DNA from 2 places in the Streptomyces sp. R818 genome. Region 1 is predicted to be linked to the other one. Evidence: riboswitches for the same ligand, from Rfam matches in the RefSeq annotation. Region 1 holds a riboswitch; the other holds the start of a gene.

Evidence for each region. A riboswitch is a leader RNA that binds a small molecule or an ion and turns the genes downstream of it on or off. The one in region 1 is predicted to bind cobalamin.
Region 2: linked by a shared signal. The riboswitch ahead of N5I75_RS04200 (FecCD family ABC transporter permease) and the one ahead of N5I75_RS32580 (prenyltransferase/squalene oxidase repeat-containing protein) in region 1 are both predicted to bind cobalamin.

The regions. Positions count from the first base shown of each region.
Region 1 covers NZ_JAOCNE010000014.1:226,119-229,517, reverse strand. The annotation lists gene N5I75_RS32585 (prenyltransferase/squalene oxidase repeat-containing protein) at 1-1,496, opposite strand, end outside; cobalamin riboswitch at 1,628-1,776, opposite strand; cobalamin riboswitch at 1,839-1,958, shown strand; gene N5I75_RS32580 (prenyltransferase/squalene oxidase repeat-containing protein) at 2,060-3,399, shown strand, end outside.
Region 2 covers NZ_JAOCNE010000002.1:301,217-304,615, forward strand. The annotation lists gene N5I75_RS04195 (ABC transporter ATP-binding protein) at 1-301, opposite strand, end outside; gene N5I75_RS04200 (FecCD family ABC transporter permease) at 388-1,476, opposite strand; cobalamin riboswitch at 1,581-1,709, opposite strand; gene N5I75_RS04205 (endonuclease/exonuclease/phosphatase family protein) at 1,835-2,707, opposite strand; gene N5I75_RS04210 (nucleoside deaminase) at 2,855-3,340, shown strand.

The DNA of each region.
Region 1 (3,399 bases):
GTGAGTGTCGCCAGGTCGGTGCGGGCGCCCGCGAGGACGGCCACGGGCGTCGCGTACAGGGACGGGTCCGTGGCGTCCTGGTCGAACCCGAAGCCTCCGCCCTTGAGTTGGGTGCGCGACAGCCAGCCTTCGGCGGCGTCGGCGAGCCTGGTGTCGCCGAGTGCGCGCAGCGCCTGGGCCGCGTACGAGGTGGCGATGACGTCACCCGTGGTGGTCCCGGCGTAGGCGGGGAAGGCGCCGGTATCGAGCTGCGCCTTGGCGAGGTAGGCGCGGGCCTTGGTGACGGCGTCGTCGTGGCCGCCGGCCTGGTGCAGGACGAGCGCGATCAGACCGGTCGTCCCGGCGTCGCCCTCGCAGCGCTCGCCGGGCTGGATGAGGATGCTGGTGATCCCGCCGTCCTTGCACTGCACCTGGGTGAGCCGATCCACCGACGCGGCGTCCGGCTTGTCACCGGCACGCAGGATCGCGAGGACGGCACGGGCCTGCTCGTCGGAGTACGTGATGTTGCGGATGTCGCCCTTGGCGGTGCAGCCCTCGCCCGGGGCGCGCTCCGCGCACACGTTCCCGGTGAGGTCGGCGATCAGGTCGCGGCTGCCGAAGGCGTGCGGATCGCCCTCGGTCGACGCGGCGAGCAGCGCGAGACGGGCCACGGCCGCCGTGTCGGGAGCCTGGTCCTTGCCGTTCGGCAAGACGTAGTCGTCGACATGACCAGCCAAGAAGGACGTGACCTTGTCGACGGTGTCGCTCTTGCCGTAGGCGGCGGCCAGGGCGTACGCGGTCTCGGTCGTGAGCAGGTAGTTCGGGGTCTCGGCGCCGTCGTCGACGATGCGCTCGCCGTCCGTCAGGCCGCCCTTGAGCCAGGCTCCGGCCGCGGCCACGTCGACCGTGCCCGGTGCGCCCGTCGGCCCCGTGCTCGGGTCGGGGCTCGAACCGCCTCCGGCGCGTACGTCGTCGGGGCTGAAGGCGGGCCTGCCGGTGGTGCCGCCGATGTCGGTGCCCCCGTAGATCCAGGCGTCGACGTCGCCGTCCTTGAGCCTGCGGTCCATGGCGCCGTACTGGCTGTAGGACCAGTCGTCCTGCCCGGCCGAGGCGACCCAGTACGACCAGTACGCGGTGGCGGGCGGGGTCAGCTTGCAGGCTTCCGTGGCCGACGTCGGGTACTGGGTACCGGAGTTGAAGGAGCCGAAGCCGATGCGGCAGATGAAGGCAGGGCCGTCGTGTTCGGTGCCGGCAGTGGTGAAGCCACCCTCGTGCAGAAGCTCGTAGCCCGTGGTGGGGCTGGTGTCGCAGCCCCGCTCGACCTTGCCGCCGAAGGGGCCGAAGTCGACGGCGACGACAGCACCCTTGGTGGCGGTGCAGTCACCGATCGGGGAGGCTGCGGCGGGCGGGGCCGCCGAGAGGAACGCGATGCAGGCCGCGGCCAGGACGGCCAGTGCACAGAATGCCGCCGCGAACGCTCCGAACCGTCTTCGTGCACGGACATCCGTGCGTTCCATGGTCCTCACCACGGCCCCCTCGGTGTGTGGCCGAGGCAGGGGTACGTACACGTGGCAGAGGCCCCGCACACGGATCTCCTGAGGAGCCGGTCGGCGGAGCTGGTCGCACCACGCCGTAATCCGCGACGGCGTCTGTTGCTGTGGAACACGCTCCAGGCATTCCGGCTCGCCCGACCAAGATCGGGCCTACGGTTGCGGGTCAGCGCCGGACTTCGACCGGCTTCCCCTGGAACTTCCTTGCATATCAGCCGGATTGGAACACGCGTTCACAGAATCCGTCAAGGGTGTTCACAGAGTGACGCGCGCGACCTTCGGGGGGCGCTGTGGCGGGGATCGGCCGACCTCGGGTACTGTCCCGCTCTGCCGAGTGGGGGAACCCGGTGAGAGTCCGGGGCTGACGCGCAGCGGTGTGGGGGCGGTGACCGTCCCTGAGCCCGAATGCCCAAGCGGCACAGGCTAGTTGGAAGTCGGTCCACGCGTCCCGGACGGCGGCCACACCCGTGTGCGCCCCCTGAGCAGGGACCCTCCGGGCCGGTCGGCGTCCCTCATCTCTGGAGCACGCCATGCCCCGTCCCGCTCTCGTCCGCCGCGCCGCGTTCACCGCGGCGGCCGCCCTCGGCGCCTTCGCCCTGACCACGCTGCCCGCGGCGGCGACCGCCACTCCGGCGCAGATCGCCACGTCCAAGACGAACGGCGTCACCTACCTCAAGTCCCTTCAGGCGGCGGACGGTTCGTACGCCGGCTCGGGCCTGTCCAACGAGTGGGCCTTCAGCGCGCTCGCCTCGGCGGGCACCGCCGCGGTCGACGTCACCCCGGGCGGCGACACCACCAAGAACGCGAGAACGGTCTACAGAAACCTCCTCGCCACCAGTGCCTGGCCGTCTTCCTCCCCCGTCGTCACCGACTACGAACGCGCCACGCTCAACGCCAACGCGGCCGGCATCGACCCGGCCCGCGTGTCGGCCTCCCGCAACCTCGTCGCCGACATCTACCGCTACTGGCAGACCGCCGAGCCCGGCTACTTCGGCCCCTCGGCGAACTTCAACGGCACCGTCTTCGCCGCCCTCGCCCTGAACGGCGCCAAGACCACCACCGGCCAGATACGCGTCCCGCAGGCCCTGCGCGACGCGATGATCACCCGGATCCGCGCCAACCAGCACGACGACGGCGGCTGGAACTACAGCAAGGCCGAGGGCGACGCCGGTCAGCTCGGCACGGCCAGCGACATCGACATGACAGGAGCGGCGATGGCCGCCCTGTGCGTCTCCGGCGTCCCGAACACGGACCCCGACATCACCCAGGCCAAGACCTTCCTCAAGGGCAAGCTGGTCGCCACCACCGGTGCCTTCGACGCCATGTTCGGCGTGAACACCGACTCCAACGGCTGGGCCGTCTCCGGCCTCAACGCCTGCGGCATCAACCCCCAGACCGGCGACTTCCTCACGGCGCGCGGCAAGACCCCGGTCGACTTCCTGATCAGCCAGCAGTTCAACCCGGGCGGCGGCTTCAAGTACCTGCCGAGCGACACCTCCCCGCAGGCGTACGCGTCGATCGACGGCCTGCGGGCGGTGGCCGGCGGCGGATTCACTGCGACCCCGCCGGCCCCGGTCACCTCCGGCGCCCCGCAGTGGGTCGCCCAGTCGAGCCTGACCTCGGGCACGAAAAGCACCTTCGCCGTGACGGTCGACGACGGCTCCGGCACCCTGAAGGTCTGCTCGGTTCCCGTCACCGCGACCGGCTCCACGACCACGCTCGGCGCAGTGCTGGACGCGGCAGCCTCCTCGGCCACCCCGTCCGGCTGCGTCAGCGGTGTCACCCCGTCCTCCGGAACCGGCCAGATCACCTCCCTCAACGGCAAGGCCAACAGCGGATCCAACACCTGGAAGGTCAGCGTCGACGGTTC
Region 2 (3,399 bases), on a different contig from region 1:
GGCCCATCGCGACGACCTCGGTGACCGTGAAGTCGAAGTCCGCGGCCGACTCCTGCGGCAGCGCGGCGAGCAGCCGTGCCGCGGCCCGCGGGGCCATGCGGTGCACGTCCTCGGCGTCGACCCTGACGAGCCCGGCGTCGGGGCGGCGCGCCCGGTACACGCACCGCAACAGGGTCGACTTTCCGCTGCCGTTGGGGCCGACGAGCCCCACGAAGGTGCCGGCGGGCACGTCGAGGGTGACCTCGTCGACGAGCCGTACACCCGCCACCTCGACCGACACACCTTCGACGTCGAGCCGCACGTGTCTTCTCCCTCTGTTTTGACGAACCTTTTTGACGAACCTTTTTGACGGGCCTCTTGGACGGGCCTCTTGGGCGGGTGCTTGGCTCAGCGCCCGGCGAGCGCATGGCCGCCGCGCCGCATCAGCAGCAGGAACGCGGGCACACCCAGCGCGGCCGTCACCACGCCCACGGGCAGTTCGGTCGGCGCGAGCAGCACCCGTGACAACACGTCGGCCCACACGAGCAGCACGGCCCCGGCGAGCGGCGCGACGGCGAGGACGCGGGTGTGCGAGGCGCCGACGAGCATGCGCACGAGGTGCGGCACCATCAGACCGACGAAGCCGATGGCCCCGCTCACGGCGACGACCGTGCCGGTCACCGCCGCGGTCACGACGAACAGTTCGCGCCGCAGCCGGTCGGGCGGGACGCCGAGCGCCGCCGACGTCTCGTCGCCCATCGCGAGGGCGTCGAGCGCGCCCGCCCGCACCCTGAGCCACAGCCAGCCCGCCACCACGGTCGCGGCGGCCAGCGGCACCTTCGGCCAGGTGGCCCCGCCCAGGCTGCCGAGCAGCCACATCATGGCCGCGCGCGCCGCCTCGCCCCGTTCCGCGCTGAACACCATGACGGTCGTGACGGCCTGGAACCCGTAGGCGAGGGCGGTGCCGGTCAGGACCAGGCGCAGCGGGCTGAGTCCGAGCGGGGAGCGGGCCACCGCGTAGACGACGAGGGTCGCGGCGAGCGCGGAGAGGAAGGCGGAGAACGAGAGCGCCCAGACGCCGAGCCCGGCGAGCGCGCCGAACAGGATGACGGCGTTGGCCCCGACGGCGGCGCCGGAGGAGATGCCGAGCACGAACGGGTCGGCGAGGGCGTTGCGCACCAGCGCCTGCACGGCGACGCCGACCGAGGCGAGGCCCGCGCCGACGACGGCCGCGAGGACGACGCGCGGGAAGCGAATCTCCCACACGATGGTGTAGGCCCCGGCGTCCGCGCTGCCGAGGCTGCCGCCGCTGAGCCCGGCCCACATCAGCCGCACCACCTGCCGCCAGCTCATCCCGGTGGCGCCGAGCGCGACCCCGCACGCCAGCGAGACCACCAGGACGAGCGCGAGCGCGATGACCAGCGGGACGGTGGGCAGGTGTCCCCGGCGCGTACGGGCGACACCCGTGCGGGCAGGGGCAGCGGCGGTGCGGAGCAAAGCGGGCGCACATCCTCCGGGTCGGCGCCACGGCTGCAACGCAGGGCACCTGAAGGCCGGGAGGGCTTCGGCGGTCCCTGCTCGCAGTCCACGGCGAGCGGTCGACGGGTCGCACACCTGCCGTGGGTGATCGGACTCGCGGGCCCGCACTCGGACGGAACAGGCCACGCACACCGTTGCGGGACAGCGCCGGACTCGCACCGGCTTCCCCCACGGAAGGCAGCCGAAGCGTAGCAAGCCTGGGTCAGGGGCGGGGCGGGCGGGCGGTACTTACCAGCGTGGACGGTACTTACTGGCGTGAGCGGTACCTACTGGCGCGGGCGGTACTCACCGGCCCGGACGTTCCGGGCCGTTCGGGTCACCACGCCGGATCGATCTCCGCGTGCAGGGGATGGTGGTCCGAGTACGGGCTCGGGCGGACCTGGTGGGTGAGCGGAGCGATGCCGCGCAGGAAGATGTAGTCGAACTTGCTCTGCCAGTCGGTCGTCGGCTCGCAGGCGCCGCCGTCGGGGAACGGGCGGCACGCCGGATCGGCGTCCTCGGCCAGTCGCCACATCGGGCGGAGTTCGGAGGCGTCCGGTACGGCGTTGAAGTCGCCGAGGACGATCGTGTGGTCGTGACGGGCGACTTCGGCGGCGAGCACGCGGGCCTGGTCCGCCCGGATGTCAGGCTGCTGCCGCTCGGCGAAGTGCGTGTTGAAGACGCGGACGGACCGGCCGCCCACCTTGGTCGTGACGGCCATGTACCCGCGGTCCTCGGAGCCGCCGTCGGGGTACTCCACGTTCACGTGATCGGTCATCGCCGCCGCGGAGAGGATGGCCTGGCCGTACGCGCCGCCCTGCCACGGCAGACCGCCGCAGCGGTTCCAGTTCCGCAGGACCGACCCGTACTCGACCTCGTAGACGAGGCCGTAGAAGACCTCCAGGTAGTCGCGGATCTTCTCGACGTCACGCACACATGCCTCCTGCAGGCCGAACACCTGCGGCGCGTACGTGGCGATCTCCGCGGCCCGGCCCATGTTCTGCCCGCTCCCGCACGGGTTGCAGATGTTCCACGTCAGGACCCGGTTCGGCACGATGCCCTGGGCGGCGTCGGCGGGCAGCGGCTTGGCGATGAGGGCGCCGCTCGGTGCGCTCGGGCCGATGAGCACGATGCAGAGGGCGGCCATGGCGATCGCGAACAGACGTGTGCCGCGTCCGAGCACCATCGCCTCCTTGGAGTGGACGGACATGCGGTCACATGCCCTCACACGAGGTCTTCTCCGCACGAGGGTAGGCGACAAGGTGTCACCGGCACACGTCCGGGTCGAGCCGTTGCCGGCGGTGCGGCATGCGACGATCGACGCGATCCCGACGACGGACGAGGAGAAGGGACCGCGATGGACGCGAGCGAGTCGGCACATCTGCGCCGCTGCGTGGAGCTGGCCGCCGAGGCCCTGGAGAGCGGGGACGAGCCGTTCGGCTCCGTGCTCGTGGACGGCACGGGCGCGGTCCGCGCCGAGGACCACAACCGGGTCGCGGGCGGGGACGCCACCCGCCACCCCGAGTTCGAGCTGGCCAGGTGGGCGGCCGAGCACCTCTCCCCGGAGGAGCGGCGCGCGGCCACCGTCTACACCTCGGGCGAGCACTGCCCGATGTGCGCGGCGGCCCACGCCTGGGTCGGGCTCGGCCGCATCGTGTACGTCGCCTCCTCGGCCCAGCTGGGCCAGTGGCTGGCCGAATGGGGCCGCCCGGAGGCGCCGGTGCGCGCCCTGCCGATCCAGGAGGTCGCGCCGCACGTGACCGTCGAGGGGCCGGTCGACGAACTGGTGCCCCGCGTCAAGGAGTTGCACCGGCTGCTTGCCGAGCGGTCGTCGCGCGACTGACGACCGCACGGTCAAGTGCGGCTGCAGGCGACGACCACCGGGTCAGGTGCGGCTGCGCT